DNA from 4 places in the Sporomusa intestinalis genome. Region 1 is predicted to be linked to each of the others. Evidence: riboswitches for the same ligand, from Rfam matches in the RefSeq annotation. Region 1 holds a riboswitch; each other region holds the start of a gene.
The links. A riboswitch is a leader RNA that binds a small molecule or an ion and turns the genes downstream of it on or off. The one in region 1 is predicted to bind cyclic di-AMP.
Positions count from the first base shown of each region.

Region 1 (7,385 bases):
CGCTGAATTTGGTTGGTGCCTTCGTAAATCTGCATAATCTTAGCGTCGCGCATGTATTTTTCCGCCGGGTATTCCTTGGAATAGCCATAGCCCCCCAGCACCTGGACCGCGTCAGTGGTCACCTTCATGGCGGTGTCGGCAGCAAAGCACTTGGCAATGGCCGACTCTTTCGTGTACGGCGCAGCCTGATCCTTCAGCCAGCAGGCTTTATACACGAGCAGGCGGGCGGCTTCAATCTGCATGGCCATATCGGCCAGCATGGCCTGCACCAGCTGGAAGGAAGCGATGGGCTTGTCAAACTGCACGCGCTCTTTCGAATATTTGACCGCCAGTTCAAAGGCCGCCTGGGCTAGGCCGACCGATACGGCGCCGACGAACGGCCGGGCCGCATCCAGTGTTTTCATGGCGATTTTGAACCCTTCCCCTTCCCGGCCGATTCTGTTGTCGGCGGGGATGCAAACATTCTCCAATACCAATTCACAGGTGTTGGAGGCCCTGATTCCCATTTTTTCTTCTTCCTTACCCACGGAAAAGCCTGGTGTGCCCCGCTCGACGATAAAAGCTGTCAGGCCGCGGATGCCGGCGGTTTTCCGGGTATTGGCAAAAATAATATAGATATCGGCAATGCCGCCGTTGGTGATAAAGCACTTCGTGCCGTTGATAATATAATTATCCCCGTCCTTGACGGCGGTAGTGGCAACGGCCCCCGCATCCGACCCGGCGCCAGGCTCGGTTAAGGCAAAGGCCGCCAGTTTGCCGTTATTGAGGACATCGAACATTTTTCTTTTTTGCGCCTCATTGCCTAATAAAACGACCGGATAGGAAGCCAGGGAGTTGGCCGCCGTTGTGGTGGCCACCCCGGCGCAGCCTTTGCCTAATTCTTCATATATAAGAGCAATGGAAAGAGCATCAAGACCAGGTCCGTCATACTCTTCAGGGACGGTCAGATTTAATAAGCCCGCTTCATCAAGTTTTTTCCACAGATCAGGGGGAACTACACCTTCTTTATCCATTTCCAGAGCGTGAGGCGTAATTTCTTTAGCAACAAAATCTTTTACCATTTTCTGTAGATCCAATTGATCGGGAGTAAAGTTAAAATCCATGCTTTGCCTCCTTATGGTTAGCATAAAACCAAAAAATACTAATGATAAGTATACCGCATATTGTTTTTTTTGTTAACACCTAATTGGTAAAAATATAAAAAAAAGCGCTATTTTAACAATAATTTAGCGCCCACTGCAAGCAATACCAGCCCCAATAGCTGCTGGGGGCTGCATGCAGAACGCTCAAGGCCAAACCCGCCGAAATGGTCGATAATAATTGCCGTCAGTACCTGGCCGACAATGATGGCGGTAGTGGCGTTAGCCACCCCCACACTGGGGATGCTGGCGGCGACCAGATAGATGATGCCAACGCCGATAATTCCTCCCAGCCAGGAATACCAGGGCGCAACCTGCCAGGCATACAAATTGCCTTTGCCCATGTTAAATACAAACAATAAAACCATAACCAGAACCGCTCCGGTCAATTGCACGACAAAGGTAGCCTCCAAGAGGCCGACCGCTTTGCTCAGCAGGGCATTCAGCGACCCCTGGACCGCCATCAGCACGCCTGAGACTAACGCCAGCGCCAATGGCAGCATTTCACCAGAAAAAAGATTCAATCCGAACACACTCCCATCAAATGATCGAGCCTGGACAATAAACGCAGCCGGCAGCAAGAACCGGATGAATGTAGTATAATACCAGGAGCTCTTTAATATTCCGGGAGAATCCGGTAATCGGCGGCAAAAGGAAAAGCAGGCGGCAGCCTGCTTTTCTAATCCAGTATATAGACGGTTACTTTGCGGACGCCAAAATTCAAAGCCTCGCGGCGGTTGTCGAAAGCCAGGTCAATCCGCTGCCCCTTAATGGCGCCGCCAATATCGTCGGCGATGGCATAGCCGTAGCCTTGGATGTACAACCGGGTTCCCAGCGGAATTACCGCCGGATCAACAGCCGCCATGCCCCGGCGCAGCAAATTGCCGCGATAGGTATAACTGCCGTTGCCGGGATCATGGGCCGTATAGGCCGAAGCTCTCATCAGCAGCGACCGGCTGTAGCGGCTGGGCTCACCTGTTGCGCGCTCAAGGTAGGTAAAGGTTTGCCTGTCCACTGTGCCGGTGATTTCGAGACTGGTGCTGCGCTGAAACGCTTTTACGGCGTTGGCGGTAATCGGACCGTAGACACCGTCAATATTGCCGGCATAAAAGCCGCCGTCTGCCAGCAGCTTCTGGACGACGCGGACTTTATCGCCGCGCATGCCCATAGTCAGCGGCGGCGGTTCGGGCGGTTCCGGCGGCACAACGGCTTCTGCTTCTGCTTTGGCCGCAGCCGGTGAGGCTGCAATATCCGGCTGGGTCTTTGCTGCCGGTGATGACACCGCTGTTCCTGCCAAAGGATTGCTGATGCTAAGGAGTAAGGCCAGGCAAAAAATTACGGTAAAAAGGGCTTTATTTTTCAATGTATCACCTCTCTTACGATAGTGTTCGAGGTTCGATAACCACAAAAAAACCTCGAAACATAGCCTCCGGGGTTAGCTGTCGGGATAGGGAAAAGAGAGAATCAGAATGCGCCCTTCCGTTCTTAACGGATTATCCCCTGTGTCTACTGTCTTGGTTCCCCCGTACCTGTAAAGATTCGGCATCATATCTATAATATACCGGATCGGACTATTGGTCAAATTTAGCAAAACCCTGTAAATTTGCCTTAGCCTCTGTTTTCGTTAATTTGTTAAGCCTGCAGTGGCAATTCTCAGTTATTCTGCTCCCCGGGAATGGGTTATAAAATACATAAGAAAAAGACTTGGCCTGGGCCAAGTCTTTTCCGGACATAGTCTTGCACTTTTGTAAATTCTGCTGGAAAAAAGAACCGGCCTGAGCCGGTTAATTAATCACGTCAATGGTTCGCGGGCTGGCCTGCATAATGCTGCTAATGGCGTTACTGTTTTTTACCGCATCAGGCATTAACATATTGCTGTTATTCAGCAAGGAAGAGAGTACAGCCATTTCTGTTTGATAACCGGACAGCCGGGTAGTTACCTCTTGTTCGACTCGGCTGCGGGCAGCCGTTTCTACCGCCTTAACCAGATTTTCTTTGATTACGGCCTGATCCTGCGTGAGCAGCTGGGTGGCCATAGTGGTAATATCGTTAACTGCAGCGGTGTTGCCTGAACGTTCAATGGCACTCTTGGCAATTGTACCTAACAAGGCTTCTCTGTCCGCAAAATTGTCAGTCATCTGCAGAATTTGCTGTAATTGCGCAGCGGCACCGGCGCCGGTAGCCGCTTGACCCAGTTGATCCTCTAAGAAAGCAGCCTCAGCCTTGGGTAAAGCAAATGAAAGCGGCATGACAAAAACCATCAACAAAACCGCGGTTACTATTTTCTTCAAGGTTAGCACTCCTTTCATTTGATGTTGATTCAACTGATATTTTATCATAAAGTTTACATAAAAAATAGTGGTAAGTTTAAGAAAAGACTTGAAACGAGTTCACTTTGCCAATTGGTACAGCAGGGCTGTCAGCACGTCGACACCGGCGCTAATGGCTGCTTGGGCCGCCCGGCGACTGCCAGGGCCGGCCGTTTCGCCGCCGGGGATTAATATCAGCCCCGCCGGGGCCATATGGGCTATATTCACAACATCATAGCCAATGCGGTCGTCCAGGCGCAAACTGGCGAGTTTCCGGCTGTGGCAGATGCTTTCCGCCGCGCTGATAATGGCTGGGTCCAGCGGCAGCGGCTTTTCGGACGCGATCACTTCAATAGCCACCGGTGTGTCATGATCGTCGGCGATCATACTGACTTCATCTTTTATGGCCTGGAGAATGGCAATGATACTTTCATGTTCTGTGCCATTTATCTCGACCCCCATTTCGACCACGGCAGGAATGGCAGCAAGGATACCGGGATAGGTTTTCAGCGTGGTCACGGTGGCGACTGTCCCCCGGTAATCATGCTCGGCGGCGATATTCCTCACGGCCAATACAATCATAGCGGCGCTCACCAGTGCGTCCTGACGCTCGGCCAGCGGTATGCCGCCGGCCGGGCCGGCCAGGCCGTTTACCGTTATTTTCAGCCTGGTAGGGGCCGCAATATTTTCCACTATGCCAATATTCACCCGCCCCTGTTCCAAAATCCGCCCTTGCTCTGTGTGCAGGGCCAGAAAAGCCTTAATACTATGCTTAGGCCGGGCCGCAGCGCGGATATGTTCAAAGGCCGGTGCAGAAGCGGCTGCTTCCTCCAGGCCTGTCTGGGCGGTACTCCTTTTCCAGGCCTGCTCGCTGACCAGGCCGGCCATGGCCTTGCTGCCTACATTCGTCAGGCGGCAGCGGCCGGGGTCCTCTCCGGCAAACACCACTACCTCCAGGGGATGTTTGCTGTCGCCGCGCTCCTGTAATGCTTTAACCGCCGCCAGGCTGCATAATATCCCCAATATACCGTCATTGCCGCCGGGGATGACGTCCGGCTGTGAGCCGGTCATTACCGCCGGTAAGGCAGCCTGACTGCCGGCCGGTTCCCAGCGTCCGATCAGGTTGCCGGCTGCGTCGGTATGGACAACAAGACCGCTGCCCTGCATCAGCCCGGCAAGGAAGCCGCGCACCTGCTGACCGGCTTTACTAATTGTCCGGCGGGAGACACCGGCTTGTTCCTGACTATATTGAGCCACCTGCTCTAACTGTTCCAGCACCCATTCACTTGCCAAAGGATTCGCTTGCATCGCCACCGCCCCTTACTCGCTTCTTTTACTGACAGTATACCGCTATTTTGCTTGCAATTCTATAATTGCTGCAAAAAAATTCCTGCACCGTCCGCCGGCAGGCCGCTTCCGGCACTAAAAAGCGCCTGGCATGCCAGACGCTTTTTGTTTAGCCTAATATTCCCTGTTTGACCGTGTCAAGACCTAAGCGGTCAATCATCATGCCGATCCGCTCATGCTTGCGGGCATTCTGCTGGTAATAGGCAATAATTTTTTCAATAACAGGCATTACTTCGGCCTGGGGCAGCCCTTCTATCAATAGGTCGGCGATTCTGGCTCTGGCGCCGGCACAGCCGCCGATCACAACCTTCCAGCCTTTGGCTGTGCCGATCAGCCCAATGTCCTTAACCCAGCCCTCGGCACAGGAGTTAGTACAGCCGCTGACGCCGAACTTCATCTTCCCGGGCAATTCCATGCCATGATACTTTTTGTCAAGCTCCAGCCCCAGCGTTAACCCATCCTGCTGGGCCCGCTTACAGAAATGAGTGGCCGGGCATATTTTGATGCTGCGGACACACAGGCCGACGGCCGCCCCTTTGTCCATCCCCAGATCCTCCCAGGCGGCATCGATTTTCTCTTCCGCGATGCCAACAATGGCAATCCGCTGGGCTGAGGTCAGTTTAAGCGCCTTGGCGCCATATTTCTCGGAAACATCGGCAATTTTTCTTAACAGGTTAATATCAAGAATAACCCCGCCCGGAATATGCGGAGCAATTGCATAGGTTTCCCGGTCGCGCTGAACGATGGCGCCTTTCGCCAATAAATCTGTTTTCTGTTCCATAATCAAACCCCCTGTAAGATAATAATATTTAATAGATTATTATTATAAATTAGACACTGATTATAAAATTCCTGCTAAAAAAATCCTTTTAAAGAAAAAAATAGCGCCCTAAAGACGCTATTCATGCCGGTTTGCAGTATTTAAGCCCAACCGTCAAGCATTTCCCGCAGCTTAACCACATGCGTCTGTTCTTCAAATTTTAAGAGGTTGAAAATATTTCTGGCCCCTTCAAACTTAGCACATTTTGCCAAAGCATCATAAAACAGGATCGAATCCTTTTCGTCCTGCATAGCGGCCCGCAGGATATCGGCAATGCTTTTGAACTCGGGAAATATTTTGGCGGCTTTGTCTTTAGGGAAAATATGGGGTTCAGCCAGTACTGTCAGGTAGCGGGAAGTCTCCTGATCAAACAAGTAGTCCCCGCCGTCCTGCTGGTTTTCTTTCACCTCGTTGTACAGCCTGGTAAACTGGTCAAGATGCTGAATCTCCTCATTCATAAGCAGCATAAACAGGTCTTTATGCTCCTTGGCCTCTGCATATTCATAGGCTTGTTTGTAGAAGTCGCGGCCCCGGGCCTCCATATCAATGGCTATTCGCAGTGCTTCCAGATCACTAAACAGATTGCCTACATCACAGGCATTTTTTTCCATACTGTCAGCTCCTTTACTGGTAATTTACTGATATATTCCATATTTTCAGAGGAATTCCTTTCCCGATTGTGACATTGTTAACTTTTTTATCAAAAAATAATAAAAATACAACACTCTCTCCGTGGCGGCAGAGAGAGTGTTGTATTTGTTAACAAAGATGGATCATATTCTTTTTGTACTGGCTGTACAGGGCTTTTAATGTGCCGATCTTCTCAGACATCTCAATCTGCAGGGCCGATACGGTGTCAAAATCCCCGGCTGCAATCGCCTCTTTAATCCGGGTAAACAGGCTTTTCTGCGACAGGCAGTCTTTGGCCAGGTAGGTTCTGAGACTGTTGATCTTATCCCAGTGATGCAGGTCAAGGTCACTGCCGGAATCGGCATCATGCAGCATTTTGGCCTCTTTTACAATCGCCAGGTTTTCCGGAATAATGCGGTTCAGCAGTTCCGTTTGCCACCTTACCAGCGCTCCGGCCACAAACGCCTGCACAAGCTCAGGCCGGAAGGCGCCGCCGGCAGTCAGGGTTTTTACTTTTTCCGGGTATTTGCTGATACTCTGCGTGTTCTCCCACACTGTGGCCGGCGGTTTGCTGAACAGACGGTTGCGCTCTTCTTCGCTATAATCATCAAACACATCATGCTCGCTGCGGTAGGCCCGGTCAGTTTCCAGATAGAAGCCTGACGTGCCGGCCTCTTTGGACAGCTCCGCGTCAATTTCCGCCAAGGATTTGCCGGAGTTAACGGCAGCCTTGATGCCGTCAAGCATACTCAGATAAAAAGCAGTTATTGCAATATAGGTATTCGTATACGGGTTAGGGGAGCGGACCTCAAATCTTGTTGCCAGCGGGTTGTTGATATCACGCACCAGGCCGGCCAGAATCGTCCTGTTGCGGGAAGGGGCGGCCGGTGAGTGGCCCAGGGAGGTTACGATGCAGATGGGGGCTTCAAAACCGGGTTTTAAGCGGTTAAGGGAGTCGTTGGTCGAGGATATGAACGGATTGATTACCTCGTAATGCTTTAAGAGGCCCATAATGGCGCCATAACCGATGGCACTTAGGAAATGCTGCTTCATATCGGCCGGGGAGAACAGGTTGACAATTTTGCCGGACTTCAGCCGGGCTGCAATCCCCACATGGGTGTGTTCGCCGCTGCCAGCCAC
Region 1 is NZ_AP042390.1:2,864,920-2,872,304, forward strand. It holds gene ACZ481_RS13460 (acyl-CoA dehydrogenase family protein) at 1-1,103, opposite strand, end outside; gene ACZ481_RS13465 (DMT family transporter) at 1,211-1,663, opposite strand; gene ACZ481_RS13470 (3D domain-containing protein) at 1,819-2,502, opposite strand; cyclic di-AMP (ydaO/yuaA leader) riboswitch at 2,549-2,694, opposite strand; gene ACZ481_RS13475 (hypothetical protein) at 2,924-3,430, opposite strand; gene ACZ481_RS13480 (hydantoinase/carbamoylase family amidase) at 3,530-4,756, opposite strand; gene ACZ481_RS13485 (NAD(P)/FAD-dependent oxidoreductase) at 4,905-5,576, opposite strand; gene ACZ481_RS13490 (rubrerythrin) at 5,717-6,226, opposite strand; gene ACZ481_RS13495 (type I glutamate--ammonia ligase) at 6,375-7,385, opposite strand, start outside.

Region 2 (7,385 bases), 280 kb from region 1:
GGGTATAGTCGTTCTTATGTCCAGAGAATTTATTGATAAATTCTGGCAGACTAAAAAAATTAAACCAGCGTTCCCAAACGGGCCGCTGGTTTTACACTATTTTGCAAATAAGAAAAGACCTGGCTTTTGCCAAGTCCTTTATTAACTGTGTACGGCAGGTTTAGACCGCCCGTTGGATTTTACCGGAACGCAGACAACGTGTGCATACATTCAGGCGTTTAGTTTCACCTTTAACTAATGCTTTGATTCTTTGTATATTAGGTTTCCAGGTGCGCTTGGTTTTAAGGTTAGAATGGCTGACATTGAAGCCGGAACGCTCACCTTTACCACAGATTTCACAAATATTTGCCATCTATTTCCACCTCCTGTAGGACAAATCCTCATGTACTCAACATGACTATTTTAGCATAAATTACTTATGAAGTGCAAGGCTAAATTGAATTTTTACAGGATATTTTCACAAAATCGCCGGTACCGGGTGGGCGCCGGCAGGAATTGCGCGTATAATATGGAAAATAGAAATAAATAAGCGAAGGGGGGCTACCTATGTTTACTAGAAGCACTCCGCTGATTGAAGCGCTCCGTTTACATGCCAAAGCGTACGAGATTTTTGCCAAATATGGCATGGGCTGTACCGGCTGTATGGGCTCAACCACAGAAACGATTGAAACCGGTGCCATTATGCATGAGATTGACGTCGAGGCACTACTGGCTGAACTAAATGATTTACTGGCAGGAACAGATAAAGTGTAAGGTGATTATTATTCAGAAATTATGGACGGCAAAAATACAGTTTTTAAAAGGCGTGGGACCGGCTAATGCCGCCAAACTGGCGAAATTAGGGATTTTTACGGTAGGACAGCTCCTGGAGCACTATCCGCGCCGCTATGAAGACCGGAGCAACCATAAGCTGATTGCGGAATTAACTGACGGATTGTATGAAACGTTCCGGGCAGTCATCATTAATATCAGTGAGCTTAAATCACACCGCGGCCTGAGGATCGTAAAAATCACCGTCAGGGATCCATCCGGTGTGGCTCAGCTTACCTGGTTCAATCAGTCGTATATTAAAAACAGGTATAAGACAGGGATGGAGCTTATTATTTCCGGCAAAGTCCAGCGGCGCCTGCACACTGTAGAAATAAACAAGCCTGACATCGAGTTAGCCGCCGACTTTAATGCCGACTCCGGGCAGATTATACCTGTATATCCGGCGATCGAGAGTATTCCGCAATGGCAGCTGCGTGCACTTACCCGCCAGGCAGTGGAAATATTTCATACCTTACCGGTGTCTGAGGCAGAAACCCTGCCTCAGGCAATACTTTCCGACTACAACCTGATCAATCGCCAACAGGCCCTGACTGCCATCCACTTTCCCCCCACCAGGGAAATGCTGGCCGCAGCCCGGCGGCGGCTGGTATTTGAAGAGTTATATTTATTACAGTGCGGCCTGACATACTTAAAACAACAAAACAAACACAAAAGCCCGGGCATCAAACATGCTCCTGATGGAAAACTGGTAACGGCAATAGAGAATAAGCTGCCCTTCACATTAACCGGTGATCAACAGCAAGCCCTGGGGGAGATTAAAGCCGACATGGAAGATATCACCTCTATGCAGCGTTTGCTCCAGGGAGATGTTGGCTCCGGCAAAACAGTGATTGCCACAGTGGCACTGGCTAAGACCGTGGAAAATGGCTACCAGGGAGCCCTGATGGCTCCCACTGAGATTTTAGCTGAACAGCATTATCATTCCCTGGCCAGATTACTTGCACCTCATGGCATCAAACTGGCCGTTCTCACCGGGAAACTTACCCGTAAGGCCCGCGAACAGGTGCTGGGCCAAATTAAAGAAGGCGGCATTGACATTGTTGTCGGCACGCATGCACTAATTCAGACTGATGTTGAGTTCAAGCATCTGGGCCTTGTTGTAACCGACGAACAGCACCGCTTTGGCGTTCAGCAGCGGGCACGGCTGGAAGCCAAAGGGGGACAGCCTGATGTATTAGTGATGACGGCCACACCCATTCCCCGGACCATGGCCCTTACGGTTTATGGTGATCTTGATGTGTCTGTTATCCGCGAGCTGCCGCCGGGGCGTCAGCCAATTGCCACTTATTCACGGGCCAGCAGCCGCCGGGACAAAGTCTATGCCTTTGCCCTGGATCAGATTAAGGCTGGCCGTCAGGTCTATGTTGTCTGCCCGCTTATTGAGGAATCAGACAAGGTGGAAGCGCAGTCGGCGATAAAAATCTATGATGAATTATCGACCACATTTTTTAGAGGCTATACCTGCGGGTTGCTGCATGGTAAAATGAAGCCACAGGAAAAAGACGGCATCATGTCGGCTTTTGCCGCCGGTGAGATTAAAGCCTTGATTGCAACGACAGTCATCGAGGTTGGTGTTAATGTACCTAATGCCACGGTCATGATTATTGAGGGTGCCGACCGGTTTGGCCTGGCCCAGCTTCACCAGTTACGCGGCCGGGTAGGCAGGGGAGAGCATAAATCCTACTGTATTCTATTATCTGACAGCACCAGCCAGGAGACAGTGGAGCGGCTTAAGGTCATGACCGAGATTAATGATGGGTTTATCCTGGCTGAAAAGGATTTGATTTTGCGAGGGCCGGGCCAGTTTTTCGGCACAGTCCAGCATGGCATCCCTGATTTAAAAATTGCTGATATTATCAGAGATACCGATATTTTGCTGGAAGCGCGCCGTGCGGCTCAGCAGACCGTTTGTACGCCTGAATACCTTAACCGGGTTTGGCAGACATTGTTAAGCTGGTTTGGCGAAAACTTTACTATGGTATTCTGCAGATAAGGCTTACGGCTGATCTGCAGAAGTATTTGCAAATTGTGGCAGAACCAAAAAAAGGGGCGGCCCGAAGGCCGCCAATTATGGGAGAGGAGAAAATTTACATTACTAATATTGACATTCTCAGGCAGGTTTATACATAAAAATAACAGGTTTTGAAAATATTTTTTAATTTTTTATCACCACCGCGCGCACACTAAAAAAAATCGGATAAGGAGAGGTGCGGCATGGTAAAAGATTATACTGAACAGCAACTAAGAAATATTGCCGGAGAATGTCAGGAATTTGAGCATGTTATCACGGCAATGGGGTATGGTTATTCGCTGCTTAATGTATCGCCGTCCACTTATGCCCGACGTTGTGCTGACTGTATTCACTGGCTGGAGGGCTCTTGCAACATATTCAGAAAAGAACTGTCTCAATACGATTAACCCCGAAACAGCGCTGTGTAGCGCTGTTTTTAAAGAACAGGAAGGATATGAAATGAAAAAAGCCCTGGGTTGGCTGGCGGTCCTGACACTTATTATCCTAATGTACCTGTGGCAGCCGGAATTTTTTCAGCAGGCGTACGGTATTATCGAAAAGGGTGATATTGCCGCTTTGGCTGAATACCTTCGCTCCTTTGGTGCCGGCGCTGTCCTTGTTACGCTTATTTTATTTGTTGTCATGACCTTTACCATTGTTTTTCCGTTTATGATTCTTTCCGGGGCAGCCGGTATTGTTTTCGGGTTGTTTTGGGGTATCATGATTTCCTGGGCGGGCGAAGTTCTCGGGGCCATAGCCATGTTTGTCTTTGCCCGTTACTGCTTTCGCTCGTTAGTCGAACGCTCGATTAAGAAAAGCTGCTATTTAAAGCAGATAGACGACTATAGTGCCGCCAATGGCTTCAAGGCGCTATTGCTTGCCAGGCTGCTGCCCTTAGCCCCGTCAGGAATTATTACCGCCGTGGCCGCAATCAGCAGGATTTCCTGCAAGGACTTCCTACTAGCCACAGGGATCGGCAAACTGCCGCCGGTAATCATCAAGGTCTTACTGGGTCATGATCTGGTGTTTGCCGGTGAAAATAGTATACGGCTTATGCTTATTATCACTTTGGTGGCTGCACTCTACGGTGGCCTGTGGTGGCGCAAGGCGCGAAAGAAACGCCAGTGCAAATAATATAAACGGGCACAACGCCGGTGTGCCCGTTACAGGTAGCTTTTAAGAATTAATCTCCTCTTGCCTGCAGGTATCAACTTGCTCAACCACCAGCGACACATGGCCAACTGCTGATACAATACTGCCTAAGGGGATAATTGAGGTACCACTGATGCCTGACGGCACAGACAAAGCGATGTTGGTGGCGCGCACCTCGAAAGTTGAAATTTCATTGGTATTCCCGCAGAGTGATGTTGTATCCAGGACCTGTAGCGCGGCCACACCAAAACTGGCGGTTTGGGTACTGAAAAGGGCACCAATCGTAAACCCTAGCTGGCCAAGAGATTGTGTTACACGGGCAATCGGGCCGCCATCTTTCAAAATTTCAAATTGAGCCTGGGCAAAGCCGGGGGTGCTTAAGACAACGCTCACAGTCGGTATTATTGGTGTAAAGGTTACGCTCCAGTTGATGACGGCTCGTACCAGATAGGCGTCCCGGCGTGTAGGTACAGTAATCGAGCATAGGCTTACGGTGCCGTTAGCAGGCAGGGTCGTCGTGAAGGGCGGCGTATCAATAGCATTAATTTCGCACCCGTAAACTCTTTCAATATCTTTTAAGGTAGCCATAAAAATCCTCCTTTTTTTTTTCATGATCGTGGAACTCTATTGTATCGTATGCTACATAGTATGAATTAGTGATAGAGAGTTCCGAAGTCATATAATCTCTATTCATTCAGCAGGGATTATATGTATGTATGGCGAAAATAAAAACTATAAATAACCAGGAGGGATAACTATGCCCATTGTACAAATCGACATGTTAGAAGGCCGGTCCCTGGAGCAAAAACGGGAATTAGTTAAAAAGGTAACTGAAGCGATTGTGGAAACAGCCAAATGCCCGCCGGAAGCGGTAACCATTGTCTTACGCGAGGCTCCAACCCAACATATTGCCAAAGCTGGCGTATTAGCAGCAGATAGATAAGCATTAGGCCATTTCGTGAGGAAATGGCCTAATTTCCTAATAATATTTAAAAGGTGGTGACTCAGCTGATATGGTGCCGCTTCAATTCGCCCTTGAACTGGAAACTGCGCTAAATAATCAGCTTGCAATACTGGCAGCCCATACCGGATCATTGCCGGCAATGACGCTGGTTAATACGTTCCAGGAAAAGTTCTATGCTTTACTCACTGTTGCCAGTACTGTAGATATTGATATTGCCAGGTACCCGGTTGTCGAAGCAGCCGAACTCCTGGGCAGTGACTCGGACTGGCAGCAGTTCACAGCCCAGGCCAAGCCTGGGACCGATCCGGTAAACCTGCCGGCCCTGACAGCCCTCTGGTCTATATACACTCTAATAGACCGCTCGGCCCAGTATTACCAGCAGGCGGCCGCCAATAACGCCCATCCGGCGGCCAGACTGTTTTTTCATTCCTTAGCCGAAACCAAAAAAATATTGCGGGGACGCTTGGCCGGTATTATTCAATCCTCAGTGAACTATTATTGGGGGCAACTCGGCTTTGCCCCGTTTATGCTGGGTAAAGAATTATAACCGGGAACAGGGGCTGCAAAACTGCAGCCTCTTTATTTTTTACAGGCCTTTCTTTAAAACCATGCATTACCGGGCATATGCCCAAAAAACAAAGATAAGAGTCGTTATTTACTAATAAACAAACTTATGTCAACTTGCTTTACCCCCAAAAATCATGTACACTATCGACAAGCCGAATTTCCTTATTAAGAGGAAAATGGGGGACCCATTTTGGGGGTGAATCCGCGCTATGCGGTAGGGATTTCCCTTTGTCCCGAACCCGTCAGCTAACCTCGTAGGCTTTAGAAAGGGGTATCTAAATGAAAAACATCCAAAAAATTGTGTACAGCACCGGCGCGCTGGCTGTTCTGGCTGCCACTCTCTGGCTGTCACCAGTTTCCGCTGCCCTGGGCGACCAGACCCTCAAGCCAGGTATGGAAGGCCAGGATGTCCGGGAGCTTCAGGGCCGGCTCAATGATTTAGGCTATAACCTTGCAGTTGATGGCATATATGGTGACAGCACCGAGCAAGCGGTTACAGAACTCCAGCAGGCGAAAAATATTAATGCCGACGGTATTGCCGGGCAGGCCACCTTGCAAATTCTGGTGGGCAATCGGGGAACAGAGGTATCACGCGGCAGTGCGCCCGAACGTTACAAAGCCGTGCTCGACATCAAAGCTACGGCTTATGCTCCCGGTCCGCACGACAATGGCCAATGGGGCAATCTGACCTATATGGGCACACAGATACGCCCAGGTGTCATTGCGGTTGACCCCCGGGTAATTCCCCTTGGCTCAAGGGTATATATCCAGTTTGCTGACGGCAGCGGCATGTATGGCATAGCCGAAGACACCGGTGGGGCAATTAAAGGCAACCGCATCGACATCGCCATGGTCTCTGTAGCTAAGGCTTATGATTTTGGCGTCCAACAAGTTAAAGTATATGTTCTTGGTTAACAGCAATGCCTGGTGCATACCAGGCATTGTTTTATTTTTTTTATTCAAGACATGAAAAATGGTAGATTTGGTAACTTTATTTATGTTATTATAGTGAGAAATACCTATTAGATGTGTTTTAGTACCTTACTAGTGAAAGGAGTTTAGTCAATGTTCGACAACAAATTCGGTCCTGAAGGGTTAACTTTTGATGATGTGTTGCTTGTTCCGGCAAAATCGGAAGTACTGCCCAGGGAAGTGGAAGTATCTACATATTTGACTAAAAATATCAAGCTCAACATTCCCATTATCAGTTCAGGAATGGATACCGTTACCGAAGCCCGGATGGCGATTGCCATGGCCCGCGAAGGCGGCATCGGGGTAATCCATAAAAATATGCCGATCGCCCGCCAGGCCAACGAAATTGATAAAGTCAAACGGTCTGAGCATGGTATTATTGTTGACCCCATATTCCTGTCGCCTAACAATACACTCCAGGATGCCCACGACCTTATGGAAAAATACCGGATCTCAGGGGTTCCTGTTACCACCAATAATAAACTGGTGGGAATACTGACCAACCGGGACTTGCGTTTTGAAACTGATCTTAGCCGTAAAATATCCGACTGTATGACCAGAGAGCATCTTATCACCGCCCATGTCGGCACTTCGCTGGAAGAAGCCAAAGCCATCTTGCGCGAACACCGGATTGAAAAGCTGCCGCTGCTTGATTCTGAAGGCAACTTGAAAGGCCTCATTACCATTAAAGATATTGAAAAAGCTCAAAAATATCCAAACTCAGCCAAAGACGGCAAAGGCCGGCTGCTGGTAGCTGCCGCAGTCGGGGTCGGATCAGACATGATGGAGCGGGTGGAGGCTATTGTCGGCGCTAAAGTTGATGTAATTGTCGTGGATACTGCCCATGGTCATTCCCGGGGGGTTCTTGATTCAGTGCGAAAGATTAAA
Region 2 is NZ_AP042390.1:2,589,756-2,597,140, reverse strand. It holds gene rpmB (50S ribosomal protein L28) at 161-352, opposite strand; gene ACZ481_RS12165 (DUF1858 domain-containing protein) at 547-753, shown strand; gene recG (ATP-dependent DNA helicase RecG) at 722-2,824, shown strand; gene ACZ481_RS12155 (hypothetical protein) at 3,046-3,249, shown strand; gene ACZ481_RS12150 (TVP38/TMEM64 family protein) at 3,302-3,976, shown strand; gene ACZ481_RS12145 (hypothetical protein) at 4,019-4,582, opposite strand; gene ACZ481_RS12140 (2-hydroxymuconate tautomerase) at 4,752-4,937, shown strand; gene ACZ481_RS12135 (hypothetical protein) at 5,008-5,505, shown strand; cyclic di-AMP (ydaO/yuaA leader) riboswitch at 5,666-5,801, shown strand; gene ACZ481_RS12130 (peptidoglycan-binding protein) at 5,805-6,440, shown strand; gene guaB (IMP dehydrogenase) at 6,591-7,385, shown strand, end outside.
Region 2: linked by a shared signal. The riboswitch ahead of ACZ481_RS12130 (peptidoglycan-binding protein) and the one ahead of ACZ481_RS13470 (3D domain-containing protein) in region 1 are both predicted to bind cyclic di-AMP.

Region 3 (7,385 bases), 680 kb from region 1:
CGGCGGCACTGGCAATTATGGTTTCGCGGTTAACTGCACGGGCAAAGGCTTTATCCTTCATTTTTTTCATCACTGATTTGACTTCCAGATTGTCCAGGTTTTTGTCAGGACGCACCAATGCACAGGCAATAATAAAACCGGTTAGCTCATCAACCGCCAGCAATGTTTTTTGCAGCAGTGTACGTTCCGGTTCCCAGTCCCGGGCATGGCTTTCCACATCGGTGACAAACCGGCTGTCGTAGCCGGCAGCACCCAGGATTTCAGCGGCATGGTTAGGATGATCATGAGGATATTTCTCGAAATCAACATCATGGAGCAGGCCTATAGCCCCCCAGTATTCAATATCCTCACCAAATTTGGCGGCATACGCCCGCATAGCAATTTCAACTGCCAGACAGTGCTTTAACAGCACCTCGCTTTGTACATGCTGGCGTAATACCTGCCAGGCTTGTTGTCTGCTGGTATCCACGGTAAAGCCTCCTTATTATGTATAGTAAATTTATCCCCATTATATCAAAACAGGCTGCATTCAAGTTAGGTGTAAGTTTGTGTCCGTCTGGCGGAACGCCATGTATATCTAAGGCGGCGGCCGGCGGCAATCAGCGCATAAAAGATGATAATCGTCATAATGATGGAACCGCCCGGGGCAATATCCAAATAAAAAGCTGCGGTCAGGCCGCCGGTAACAGCAAGCATCGCCAGGCCCACCGCCCAGGCCATGGTAGCCTTAAAACCCTTTCCCAGCTGCTCCGCGGCTGCCACCGGTACAATCATCAGCGCGCTTACCATCAGAATCCCCACCACCATCATGCCTGTAACAACAGTGATGGCGGTAACAATGCTTAACGCCATGTTGACGGCCGCGGTACGGATACCGGCAACCTCGGCTACATCTTCGTCAAAGGCAACCAGCATCAGCCTGGTAAAATTAGTGCAAACAAATGCCAGCACCACCAGACCGCAGCCGGCAATAACCATTACATCCTGCCAGGAGACGGTTAAGATGCTGCCAAAAAGAAACCCCAGCAAACCGGCGCTGGGCATCCTGGTAATAGTGCTGAAAATAATGGCTAAAGCGATGCCTGCATAGAAAAAAACAGCCAAAGCGGTATCGGCCATCTGGGTCTGACGGCGCCGTACCAGTTCAATGCCGGCGGCGCCGGCAATTGTCAGGATAAAAGCGCCGACTGCCGGATAGATGCCGGCCAGATAACCGCCGGTCACGCCGGCAAAAGCAATGTGGCCCAGCCCGTCGCCAATCATAGCCTGGCGGCGCACAACCACAAACATCCCCAGCAGCGGGCAGGTAATCGCTGTAATCATACCGGCCAAAAAAGCCCGCTGCATAAAATCGTACTGAAACATCTCTAGTAATGGCATAATAGCCCCCTCCCTAACCGGTGAATCCGGAATAATACCATAAATGCTGCATACTGGCGTGACTGGAGCGGAATTCTTCACTGCCGCCGAAGAAACACAGATGCCGGTTGATGCAGGCCACCTTTGCCGCAAAGCGGGTCCCATTCTCGATATCATGGGATACCATGATAATGGTGATGCCCAGGGTAGTGTTAAGCTGGCCCAGCAATTCGTAAATCCGGCTGCTGGCAGCATAATCAATGCCACTTGTTGGTTCATCCAGCAATAACAGCCGCGGCTCACCCGCCAAAGCCCGGGCTACCATCACCCGCTGCTGCTGGCCCCCTGACAATTCGCCAATCCGGCGGCCTTTTAGCTGCTCTGCCCCGACCATTTCCAGCATCTGGTCAATAAACCGCTTATGGGCGGCCGCTTTTGGCCGCCCCCGGCTGCCAACAAGCCCCAGGGCGACAATCTCCTCGACAGTCGCCGGGAAAGCCGCCGTATTCTGGGAATAATGCTGGGGTACATAGGCCATAATGCCCTGCCGGGCGGCGGAACCGATACTGCCATTATTAATCAGGACCTGGCCCGCAGCCGGTTCAATCAGCCCGGCAATAATTTTTAAAAGCGTACTTTTGCCAGCGCCGTTTGGTCCTACCGCAACAACAAATTCACCTTGCTGCACAGTGAAGGATATATTGCGCAGCACCATTTCCGTATTATTGTAACCAAAGGTAATATTATGCAGTTTAACTTCAGCCATAGTAGCCTCCTCAGCCGGTGTTGCGGATACTCTACATAAGAATATTCCTAGCTAGATGTTATCAGCCTTACTGGCATCTGTCAATTCCTGCCGGCAGTTTTAAGCCAAGGCTATGAAAAAATACAGCGACCAATCTATACTCTCCCAATAAAGACCGGCCGCAGGATGGTGTTATGATTATTACCATTATTTTACTCACTTATGCGCAGTTTACCAAGCTCATAGGCCCGGGCATAGGCCCCTCCCTGAGCGATAAGCTCCTGATGGGTGCCGGTTTCGGCTATCGTGCCGCCTGTTAAGTACAGAACCCGGTCAGAGGCCATGATGGTGGACATACGGTGGGTGATAATAAAAGTGGTGCGCCCGGTTCCGGCCTGCCTGATCGCAGCCATCACCAGCTTTTCCGTATGGGCGTCAAGGGCCGCAGTCGGCTCATCCAGGAGCAATATGGCCGGCTCGGTGATAATGGCCCGGGCAATTGCGATGCGCTGCCGCTGACCGCCGGAAAGGCTGCCGCCTAATTCACCGGCCATAGTATCATAGCCTGCCGGCAACGCCTGAATAAATTCATAGGCGTTGGCAAGCCTGGCTGCCTGATCAACCTGGCTCACGGTGGCTGCAGGCCGGCCATAACGAATGTTTTCCCGGATGGACATGTTAAATAATACCGGCTCTTGCTGAATAAAACCAATATGTCTGCGCAGGGAACTGAATGTAAGGTCCCTGATATCAATACCGTCCAGCAGGATGGCTCCGCTCTCCGGGTCATAAAATCGCAGCAGCAGGTTGGCAAAAGATGATTTCCCGGCCCCGCTCGGCCCCACAATGGCAATTACCTCGCCCGGGCGCGCTGTCACGTTAATATTGTTCAGCACCGGCTGCCCGTGCCGGTAGGCAAAGGTAACACGCCTGAATTCTACCAGCCCCCGCGCCTGAGCCAGTTCCAGCCGGCCGTCCGCCACTGCCGGCCGCTGTTCGTTCAGCAGCCGGCTAATCCGTTCCCAGGCGACCAATCCCAGTTTAAGCTGGGTCAGGCCCTGACTAATTTTGCCGACAGGCGCCGGTACATTGATAATGTAAACAAGAAAGGCAAACATGCCGCCGATGGTAAGGTCGCCGCGGATAACCTCCCGCCCGCCGTACCAGACAATAACGGTTAGGCCAATAGCGGCCAGAAATTCAACCAGCGGCACCAGCATCGCGCTTAACCGCTGGGCTTTCAGCAAATCAGCAGCAGCCAGCCGGAGCTTGCTGCTAAATTTTCGGTACTCATACTCTTCGCGGGCATAACTCTGCACAATCATAACCGCTACGACCGACTGTTGAATAATGGCCGTCACTTTAGCCAGGTGATGTTCCACAAGTGCTCCCAGGCGGCCTATTTTATGATTGAAACAACTGATGGCCACAATAATGAAGGGCAAAGTGGCAAAAGTAACCATTGCCAGCTCCCAGTCAAAATAAATCATGATAGCCATAATGGCCAGCAGGTTAAGGGACTCGACAATAACGTCGGGAATCCCCGTTGTAACTGCCTGTTGGATAAACAAAAGATCATTGGTAAATAATGAAACAATCTCTCCCGAAGGCGTCTTCATATAGTAGGCATAATCCAGTGACTGCAGTTTATGAAACATATCGGCGCGCAGTCTGGCCAGCATTTTGTTACCGGCTTTAGCCATACCATAACCATAGCCATAAAAGAACAAACCGCGGATCAGATAAAGCAGGATAATTCCGGCTGTAATAAAATGCAGGAAGGCAATACTGCCGCCCGCCAGGGCATCGTCAATCAACAGTTTTACTACCAACGGGGCCGCGAGGCCGGCAGCAGTGGCGATAACAAAACAAACTATCGCCGTTGCAGCCAGCAGCCAATAGGGAATGATGAATTTTCGCCAGTAAAAACTTAACATAGCATATCTCCACCGCAATAATCGGACAACTACTTCTGGTGTGGAAAATCGATTCAGAAAACACAAGTCTTTGGTAAATAAAAGGGGAAGGCTGCTAAAGCCTTCCCTGCTGTCAGTTTACATCACCCTGCGGGCACCGACATAGCGCGGTCCCCAGTAACTACTGTTCATGCGGTCAATAGCAACACCGCGGCTGGACGTAGCACTAATAAACTTGCCGTCACCAAGATAGATGCCACTGTGGGATGCCCCGGCAGCGTAAGTGCTGAAGAACACCAGATCACCCGGCTGGAGCCTGTTGTACGATACGGTCCGCCCAACTGCAAACTGTTCATCAGCCATTCGCGGCAAATAAACACCGCTCTGAGCAAAAACATAACGTGTAAAACCCGAACAATCGAATCCATTAGGGCTTGTCCCACCAAAGACATACGGCACACCTGTATAGCGCATAGAGGTCTGAATAATCCGCCGTACCGAAGTGGTGGAAGAATCACGGCTGACAGGGATATCCCGCCCCATCAGAGCCCGGTAGGTTTGCGGTCCGATTACGCCATCGACTTCAAGGCCACGGGCCTTCTGGAAAGCCTTCACGGCGCTGACCGTCGCGTCGCCGAAATCACCATCAGCTGCACCGGCATTAAAGCCAAGGCTGTTAAGCTGGGACTGAATTGCGGCTACTTCTTCGCCCTGATCGCCGGCTTCATAAGTACCAGAAGCAAAGGCGAAAGCAGTGGTTCCGAAAAAGAGACAAAAAGCGACAATGAACCCAAAAAACTTGTGCAAACTGTTTCTCCTCTCGCTGGCCTCCGAGGTTAGCTGCCGGGTTAGGGTTGCAGGCACCCTACCGGAAAATCTCTCCGGTTTCACCCCATAAGTTGGTTCCCCCGTACTGGAGCTGGATTCGGCTTTCTATACGCTCACCCATGTTATATTCTGTTTAAATTTAAAAATTCCTGCCCAAAATTGCGTTTTTTTTACAATAATTAGGCAAAAAAAATAAGTTATTTGCCCAGCATTTACCTCTCGTCGTTTTCTTCTGGCCGCGTGATCTCCGCCCGCAGCCAGTAAAGGGGCCGCTGTTTTACCTCTTCAAAGATTCGCCCGATATATTCGCCAATAATCCCGATGCCGGACAGCTGCAAACCGCCCAGCAGCAAAATACTGGCAGTAATTGTTGTCCAGCCGGGAACAGCTTCATTGGTAAACAACCGGATGTACAGGACCTGCAGCGTCAGAATAATACTGGCAAAGCCCATGGCAATACCCACATAAAAAGCAATGCGCAGCGGGGTTTTGGAATAGGCGGTAATACCGTCAAGCGCAAAATGCAGCATGCGGCGCAGGGAAAATTTGGACCTCCCGGCAAATCGCCTGGGGGCAACAAATTCTATATAAGTCTGCCGGTAGCCGATCGCACTGATCATGCCGCGAATAAACCGGGCCCGTTCCCGGAACCGGCAGAAGCTGTCCACCACTTTTCTGTCCAGTAAACGAAAATCAGACCCGCCCTCAGTTACCCGTACATTGGACATCACATTCATCAGTTTATAGAACAGGCCTGAAGTCAGGCTTTTAAACCAGGAAACGCCTTCGGTGGTAATCCTGACTGTTTGCACCACCTCAAAACCGTTTTCCCATTCCGCAATCAGCCGCGGAATCATGTCCGGCGGATGCTGCATATCGCCATCCATGGTAATGACAGCCTGGCCTCTGGCATAATCCAACCCACAGGTCAAGGCCACCTGATGGCCGAAATTCCGGGCCATAATCAAAGCCCGCACCCGCCCGTCCGCCTGCGCCAACCGCTCTAAAATCAGGGGCGTGGCATCACTCGAGCCGTCATCAATAAAGATCAGCTCCAAAGAATAGGCCAGCGGCGCCATATGTTTAACAACTTCCTGGTAAAAGTTATCAATATTCTCCTGTTCATTGAATACCGGTACAACAATGGAAATCAATTGCTTACTCAGTTCCATACCCTTCCCTCCCTGTTGCCACTCATCTATTATTGCACTGTCAGCCCCTGTTTGCAATAAAATTCCTGTATTTTAATAGCATTTTACTTCCGGGAGGTAATTATTAAAGCCTGCTTGGTCGTTTGACAAAGCAGGCTTTACAGCAGCCGTATTATAGCTTCATGTCCTGGCGCAAGTTTATCGCCCCATGCAGATAAACATGTCTGATATCCGACTGGCGGGTGTCTGTATTCAGAAGAATTAATACCCGGATACAAAGCGGCAGCGCCTCCGGACACTCCAGCTCCTGCGTGCCGAATAGGGGCACCTGGGTCCAGCCCAGCTTTCTGGCCCCGGCCGCCGGGAAAGCCGCATTCAGGTCCGGCGTGGAGCTAAAAATGACAGCGCCGATATCCTCCGTATTGACCGCATTTTCCTCGATGATCGCCGCAAGCAGCTCAGCCACGCGTTCAAAAATCTCTTCCCGATTATTGTCTGTAACAGTTGTTGCACCACGAATACCGCGCAGCATTAACACCACTCCTAGCGAAGAATTAACAAGGCCATAAGTTACACTATACGGGGAAAAAACCGTTTTTCCTGCCGTCATTGTAAAGCACTTGTAATTAATTTTTTTTAGCTGGTTTGTTACAGCGGCAGGAAGCGCACAGGTGGCACCGCCACCAGCCGCATTCGGGGCAGACGGAATTTGCCGGAGTTAATTCCACATACTGGCCGTGGCTGTACTCCTGCCAGCAAAAAGTCGCTCCTGTCACTTTCTTTAACACAACAGCCCGTGTATCCACCCAGAGTTTTTGGCCCAAAACGGTAATTAACAGCTCATGGCAGCCTTTGTCCTGATTATACCGGTAACCTTCGGCCGGAAATAGCTCAGGCTCTTCCTTCAGAGTAAGAACCACATTGAGGACACTGTAATTCACAGCCCCACCTCCCGCATGGTAATACCTATGTTAGCGGCAGGCTGTTTATACGCCAGTCTTGCAAAATAGTAAGCACCCGCTCGGCAGTGGCGGCCACCCCCGGCTGCACGGCCTCACTCAGCTCCAGGCCAACATCAATCACTGCCGGCTGAATACCGAGGATAACAACTTCCCGGACAGGCTGTTCCAATAGCTCCAGGGCGGCCAGCACATCCTGAATCCCCAGTTCGTGCAGCGATACCTTGTTTTTGAAATAGGCTTTCACCTCTTCATTGGCAAACTGGTACAGATCGCCTGGGTTGCCGCCGCCGCTTACGGCATCAATGATCAGCAACCGGTCTGCACCGGTCACAAACCGCAGCAGCTCCATCCCCAGGGTACCGCCATCCAGAACCAGCACATTGTCCGGAAAGCGATAGCGCCGGGTAAGTTCTTCAACCACCCG
Region 3 is NZ_AP042390.1:2,189,743-2,197,127, reverse strand. It holds gene ACZ481_RS09975 (HDIG domain-containing metalloprotein) at 1-469, opposite strand, end outside; gene ACZ481_RS09970 (metal ABC transporter permease) at 535-1,380, opposite strand; gene ACZ481_RS09965 (metal ABC transporter ATP-binding protein) at 1,394-2,125, opposite strand; gene ACZ481_RS09960 (ABC transporter ATP-binding protein) at 2,317-4,041, opposite strand; gene ACZ481_RS09955 (C40 family peptidase) at 4,159-4,827, opposite strand; cyclic di-AMP (ydaO/yuaA leader) riboswitch at 4,831-4,961, opposite strand; gene ACZ481_RS09950 (glycosyltransferase family 2 protein) at 5,061-6,020, opposite strand; gene aroH (chorismate mutase) at 6,172-6,531, opposite strand; gene ACZ481_RS09940 (hypothetical protein) at 6,626-6,940, opposite strand; gene ACZ481_RS09935 (HyaD/HybD family hydrogenase maturation endopeptidase) at 6,966-7,385, opposite strand, start outside.
Region 3: linked by a shared signal. The riboswitch ahead of ACZ481_RS09955 (C40 family peptidase) and the one ahead of ACZ481_RS13470 (3D domain-containing protein) in region 1 are both predicted to bind cyclic di-AMP.

Region 4 (7,385 bases), 2.2 Mb from region 1:
GGACGGCAAAAAAAACGATAAAAGCCAGGATCGCCGCCAAAACGGCAATAACCGCTACATTGCTGAGTTGCTGCAGGCTGAAGCCGGCCAAGCCCTGGCTATAGCCCAGGGCAGAAAGCTGTTTGCCGATCAGCACCCCCAGGGAGGGGATGCCGGCAAGGCCTAACGCCCCGTTCGTAATTTTCAGGTTGAGAATAATGACTCTGACGACCTCGCCAAAACCGAGGGTGGCAATTGCCAGATAGATGCCCTGCAGCCTGGTAGCGGGAATGCCAATGACTGCGGCCGTCAGGCAGGCGGCCAAACCGCCGGCCGGGATGGCCAGATATACGGGCAGAGCAAGTTTTAGCGTCAGCAGGGCGGAGGTATAGGCGCCTACGCTCATGAACCCCGCATTTCCCAGCGACAGCTGTCCTGTGGCCAGGGTTAAATAAATACTGATGCCCAACATGGCGTTAATCAGAATGAACATCAGAATCTGGAGATAATATGGATTTAAGAGGGTGTCCATGGCTACCGCCCTCCCTGAGGCGCGCTGCCGCCAAACAAACCCTGGGGCCGCACAAATAATAAGATCATGATTAGGCCGAAGGCGACGGCATCCCGGTAGGAGGAATCGCCGTAGGCGACGCTAAATACCTCGGCAATACCTAACAGCAGGCCGCCGACCATGGCGCCGGTTATATTGCCAAGACCGCCCAGGATTAATACCGCCAGGCCTTTGAAACCCATGGTAATGCCCATCGTCGGTTCGACGGCATTAAATGCCAGCCCGACGAGGACGCCGGCTACGGCCCCGAGTCCGGAAGCCAGCATAACCGTCATGACAATGACCCGGCGGGTGTCAACACCCAACAGGCCTGCTGTTTCAATATTTTCGGCTGTGGCCCGGATGGATTTGCCGGCCTTGGTTTTAGCCAGCCAAAAGCGCAGCACCAGCATGAGACCAAAAGAGATAGCCAGAATGATAAGCTGGATAAAGGAAATCTTAAATATTCCCAGATCCAGCAGCTGTCCGGCGAAGACCGGCGGGAAGGACTGGGCCTGGGGGCCAAATAGCTTAAGGGCCAGGCTTTCCAGAAAAATAGATACCCCAATCGTGCTGATCAGCGGCGCCAGGTGGGAGACTTCTTTGCGGCGCAGGGGGCGCAAGGCCACCCGTTCCAACAGGTAGCCAAGCACGGCCCCGGTAAGCATGGACCCGGCCAGAGCGCCAATAATACCGATATTGAACTTTGTGACAAGCATCAAGCCGACAAAAGCCCCAATCATGAATATTTCGCCATGGGCCATATTCACAATGTTTAGTACGCCGAAGATCAAAGTATAGCCTAAGGCAATGACTGCATAGGTGCTGCCTAATGTGAGGCCGTTGACCACTTGCTGCAAGAACACGAGCTTCACTCCTCGTTGGTTATTTTTTCATACTATTTTAATTCAGTAAACTGGCCGTCTTTGACGACAAGGATGGTAACCTCCATCGCCGGGTTGCGTTTGGCATCAAAAGCGAATTTGCCGGTAACACCAGGGAAATCTTTTACGTTGGCCAGGCTGTCCCGGAGTTTCTGCCGGTCGGTTGTGGTGCCGGCTTTTTCCAGCCCGTCGGCCATGATATACAGGGCGTCATAAGCCTGGGCGGCAAACTGGTCGGGTTCTTTGTTGTATTTTGCCTTATAGGCAGCCACAAACTGCTTAACCTTTTCATCGTCTTTACCCGGGAACCAGGGACTGGCCACAACAACGCCTTCTGCGGCCGCGCCGCCGGCTTTAATTAATTGGGGGGAGTTGAACCCGTTATTGCCGACAATCGGCACGGTAATGCCTAGCTCCCTGGCCTTTTTTAAAATAAGCGCAGCCTCCTGATATAAGCCGGCCACCATAATTGCATCAGGTTGCAGGGCGGCGATCTTGGTCAGCTGAGCGGAAAAATCAGTGTCTTTATCAGCAAAGGTTTCCACTGCCACCGTGGCCATGCCATTGTCTTTTATTGCCTGTTCAAAAGTTTTAAAGCCGGATACGGCCCAGTCGTTATTATTTGAATACATGACAGCCACTTTTTGCAGGCCGAGCTTTTCCTTGGCCTTCTTTACCGCGTGGGGAATGGCCAGCGATTCCGGTAAGGCATTGCGGAAGACATAGTCACCGATGTCTGTTATTCCCTCCGCCGTGGTTGAAGTACCCATAATCGATACCCCGGCCTGGCTGGCAATCGGGCCTACGGCAAACATTTCCCCGCTCAGGGTCGGGCCGATTATGCCAATTACATTATCCTTGTGGATCAGTTTATTAGTGGCATTAATGGCCTCGTTTTTATCCCCTTTGGAGTCTTCAAAAATGAGCTCGATTTTAACCTTGCCCCTGCTGTTGATTTCATCCCGGGCCAGCTCCAGGCCCTGCTTAATCGCTTCGCCATAAGCAGCGCCGCCGCCGGTAAGATACGATACCACCCCGATTTTGGCTGTACCGCCTGCTTCCTGGCCGGCTGGGGCTGCCGGCTGGCTGCCGCCACAGCCGGCGGCGGCAGCGGCCAATACCAGGGCCAGGGCAGCTGCCGACCATTTTTTGAACTTATTGCGCATAGTAAACATACCAATCCTCCACCTTTGCTTTTTATTTTAAACTGCTTCAGCTACGGTCCGATTACCACTAACTGTCCTCAACCCCCTTAAGAAAAGCTGAAGCCCCTACTGGCAGAACTCTCTGCCAGTAGGGGCGAATGCGCGGTACCACCCTACATTGTACTCTTTATGGCCGCCGGGAAGCGGACAGCCTCTTTAACGCCGGGCGGCGCCCCTGTCTGTTGTATACTTCACAATGTATACAAGTCAACAGGAGAGTTCATGGGCGAGGTAACGGCCACAGTCACACACCGGCTTGCACCAGCCGCCGGCTCTCTGCAGTGTTTGTCCTGTTGCTTTCATCCCAATCATTACTTGTACTGCTGTAATTAAACAATTTCTCCCGCAAAGCCTGATTTGTTTACAGTTTTGTTTGTTAATGGGCGTTGTACGGGGGATATTGTTTATTTATTATTCATTATCACAGGACAACGGTTTTTTGTCAATAGGGTAAAAGAAAACATTTCACTCTAGGTCGCTGCCGGCAGAAGCGGCAGATATATTTTAAATTCCAGGCTGAGCGGCAGGATTTCTTATACCGGGATGGGAATATTGATATTATGATAGCGGGAAGAGCTAATGTTAAAATATAAATAAAGGCGGTTAGACTAATGAAGAAACCATTATTTATCGGCTCCGGCGTAGCGATTGTAACTCCTTTTGCCCACAGCGGCATTGATTATCAGGCTTTCACAGAACTGATTGAGTTTCAGATTCAGGGCGGGTCAGATGCCATTATTGTCTGTGGCACTACCGGCGAAGCCTCAACAATGCCTGATGACGAACATATTGCCGCGATTAAATTTGCCGTACAGGCAATTAACAAACGGGTACCGGTTATTGCCGGTACCGGCAGTAATGATACCCGCCATGCCATCGAGCTGTCGAAGGCCGCCGAAGCGGTTGGCGCCGACGGGTTGTTGTCAGTTACGCCCTATTATAATAAGGCCACGCAAAAGGGACTGTATGGCCATTTTAAGCTTATTGCCGACAGTGTGGGCATTCCGTTAATTCTGTACAATGTACCCAGTAGAACCAACCTTAATCTGAATCCCGAGACGATAAAAGCCCTGGCGGAAATAGACAATATTATTGCGGTTAAAGAATGTAACCTGGGGCAGGTAGGTGATGTGGTAAATTTATGTGGTGAGGGTTTTACCGTGTATTCAGGTGACGATAACATGGTCCTGCCGGTATTGTCACTGGGGGGGAAGGGGGTTATTTCGGTGATGGCCAATATTATCCCCCGGGATACTCACGCTATGGTCATGAAATTTATCCAGGGAGACCTTGCCGGTGCCATCAGGCTGCAGCTGCAAACCCTTAATCTGATCAAAGCCTTGTTTAGCGAGGTAAACCCGATTCCGATTAAAGCCGCGGTCAGGCTGCTGGGGTACAAAGCCGGCCAGTGCCGGATGCCGTTAACAGAAATCAGTGAGGAAAACCTGGCGTTGCTCCGGGCTGAGATGGAGGCTTACGGCCTGCTTTAAATGTATTCCCGGTAAAAAACATTTTCTAAACTCCTGTATGCAGGCCAAGTGCAGGAGTTTTTAATTTATGCTGACACGGGGACGGTGGTTTCGTCTTGTAAATCGTCGTTATTAATGATATGCTTTAGGGGAAGGTGTAAAGTTGCCAGTCGGGTCCTGCAGACAATTCCGGGGCCTGCTGTCACTTAGGAGTTGTAAATAAAAGGAAAATAAGGTATTATTAAACATAAACCTGTGTTTTCTGTTAAAAGGCAATCGCCGAGTTTCATGTAATTGGAAGCGGGGGAACCATCTTTGGGGTGAATCCTGTGCAAGCAGGTAGGGCGAATTTCTTTCTGCCCGAATCCGTCAGCTAACCTCGTAGGCGTTGAAAGAGAAGGATGTTATTGTCCTGCCGCTCTCAAAGGCTAACAAATACCTTTGAGAATCCTTCTCAAAGCTGGTTTTGAAATTTCTATCAACATGCAGGATGAGGGTAGAAAAAGAACAAACTACAGTTTTAAGGAGGAGTATGATGGGGAAAACAAGGATTGGCATTTTCGGTTTTGGGAAAACAGGTAAAGTGGTTGCTAATGAATTTTTGCAGGACAACTTATTTACGCTGGCTTGGGTAGTTCGTAAAGGTGATGCTGATCATCAAAAATATGCCAGCCGGCTGCTGGGGCATGAGTTTGATGCCGGGGAGATTTTCTCTGTTGATGACATTGATGATAGTTTTTTTAGAGAAAGGCCAGTGGATGCGCTGGTGGATTTTTCAGACTCATCCGGTGTATACCAATACGCCAAAGCGGCACAGGCGGGAATACCCATAATTTCCGCCATTTCCCAATATGAGCAGGAAGCGCAGGAAGTGCTGAAATCCTATGCAGAATTTGCGCCAGTACTTTATTCTCCTAATATTACGTTAGGGATTAATGTATTGATGGTTGCGGCGCAAATTTTGCAAAAAATAGCGCCCCATGCGGACATTGAGATTGTTGAGGAGCATTTTAAGGGGAAAAAAGAGGTATCGGGAACGGCGAAAAGAATTGCCAATGTGCTTAACCTTAATGTGGAGGAGCATCTGAATTCTATCCGCGTCGGCGGTATTGTCGGCCGCCATGAAATTATCTTTGGCATGCCGAACCAGACGATCCGGCTGTCCCATGAAAGCATTAGCCGGGCAGCCTTTGGCCAGGGCGCTATCTTTGCCGTGAATTTTCTGATAGGCAAGCCGCCGGGCATGTACGCGATGGAAACGATCATAGCCGAGATGTTCAGGCAGAATATTCCTGTATATTAGCTTGGCCACCCCTGCCTCTTGCTGAAGACTTGCAGCAATCTGTTTAGTATATACAGGACGTATAGTGAGTAAAACAGCTTTCCCTGATCAGGGAAAGCTGCTTGCGTTTGTGCCTGGCGCGGCAGGTCTGTTTTGCTCACTATTATTGCAGGTCTGTTTTGCTCACTATTATTATTGAGCGGTTTTTACCCAGACTTCGCAGCCCTGGAACGGGTTTGCCGTCCCCAGGTATAGTTTTTGATCTGCCCCGGCAAATAATTTTCTTACACCATAATTATAGGGATTACCCAAACCATTTAGAGACACCGGCAGCCAGAGAATGCCGTCATTGGATTCCCAGAGATCACAGCCAAGTGATCTGTAGCCGATAACATACAGCGCATTAACCAGATAAGCGGAGAAGATATATCTAAGAAAGCGGGTCATAGTGCCTGCTGGATTGGCAGGCAGCAGTGTTTCCACGATATCAGGAATCACGGAGATAAGCTGAGGCAGCAGATTATTCCAGCTCCAGGTGCCCAGATAAAGCTTGTCGTCAAAAGCCTGGATCTGCCAGCAGTAGCCATTGGTCAGATCGCCAAAGCCGGAAGGGTAGCCGCTTAACGGCAGGCCGCGCGTGCCGGTGACAGGTTCTGTGGGACTGACCGGGATTCCCCCTACAACCAATTCCCAGCTGTCATCGGGCGCAATCCGGATGACATCAAAGCCCTTGGGGGCTACAATCTGGTCGCCCGGATTGAGGCTTAGAATCGCCGCTTCCATGGCTGTACCAATATAGATATGATCTTTAAAGACCGCCAGCGACCAGGGGTGTTCATTGCGGGCATCGCCGGCGCCTTTATCGACAACCAGCTTCCAGTCGTTTACCTGCGGTGACGTATTGTTGGTCCGCCAAAGTTCAAAGCCTGTCGGCAGGGCTGTGGCCACATAGAGTTGGTCGTTATAACTTAGCAGCAGGTCAATATTACCCCGGGGATTGCCGTTAGGACCGCCGGCGAGATTCACTTCTTCCCAGCCAAGTTCCGGATCCGTTGTGGTAAATAACCGGGCTTCGGCAACGCCGGTTAGCGGCTGGGCCCCCATATACAGCCGTCCCTGGTGGATGGCAATGGCGCTGGTTGCATAGCCCTGAATATTGGCGTCCAGGAGCGTCCAGGTTTCGCCGTCTGTGGATTTTAGGATTAACAATTCCGGGCTTGACGGTGTAAGCGCGCCGGCATACAGGACATTATTGTAGGTGATCATGTAGCGAAAGCCAATGATTAACGGTGCGGCCGGTGCTTTATACACACGCTGCCAGCCCGCTGTGCCGTCTTTTTTATAGCGCCAGATTTCGGCGGCGTTATCGATATTTTGGGGTATCAGGGCCGACGGAACAGGAATATTTCCGAATAAGCCGCTGCTTATCACTGTATAGGGAATATTTCTGGCTGTGCCGACATACATGTAATCGCCTAATTCAGCCATTGACGCGGTATAATTGTTCTGTCTGGCATTGTCGGGGTTGTCGATATCGAACCCGTTTACGGGCGTTATTTTGCGGAAGGCCAGGTTATAGGGAAACACAAACCGATTCGGAGAATAGTTTGATATATGTTTTACATCAAGCGTATAGCAGGGAAAAGCAACAGCTTGCTCATTTGCTTCCAGGACAACGTCGGTAAGGTTTACTCTGGCATCATCATAAGCAGACAGCGTACCTTTTAATATAAACCGTTCCAATATCTCAAACTCGACTTGTTGTCCCAGCGAATGGTTTAAAAATCTGGTAAGGTCTGCCCTGGTATCTTGCATGGTCACTTACGCCACCTCCTGAAATATTACATAACCAGTTATTATATAGTATTCAGGTGCTGGCGAAAGTGACCATTTTCTTGTAAACAGTGGTCCAAAAATGCCGCCGTCGCTATACCGGGTTGAATCGATAGCCTGTACCCCAAAGGGTTTCGATATATTCAGGATTGGCGGGATCTTTTTCAATTTTTTTGCGTATTT
Region 4 is NZ_AP042390.1:5,114,315-5,121,699, reverse strand. It holds gene ACZ481_RS23810 (branched-chain amino acid ABC transporter permease) at 1-511, opposite strand, end outside; gene ACZ481_RS23805 (branched-chain amino acid ABC transporter permease) at 514-1,395, opposite strand; gene ACZ481_RS23800 (ABC transporter substrate-binding protein) at 1,428-2,588, opposite strand; gene dapA (4-hydroxy-tetrahydrodipicolinate synthase) at 3,230-4,108, shown strand; cyclic di-AMP (ydaO/yuaA leader) riboswitch at 4,355-4,489, shown strand; gene ACZ481_RS23790 (4-hydroxy-tetrahydrodipicolinate reductase) at 4,620-5,390, shown strand; gene ACZ481_RS23785 (beta propeller repeat protein) at 5,562-7,190, opposite strand; gene ACZ481_RS23780 (response regulator transcription factor) at 7,297-7,385, opposite strand, start outside.
Region 4: linked by a shared signal. The riboswitch ahead of ACZ481_RS23790 (4-hydroxy-tetrahydrodipicolinate reductase) and the one ahead of ACZ481_RS13470 (3D domain-containing protein) in region 1 are both predicted to bind cyclic di-AMP.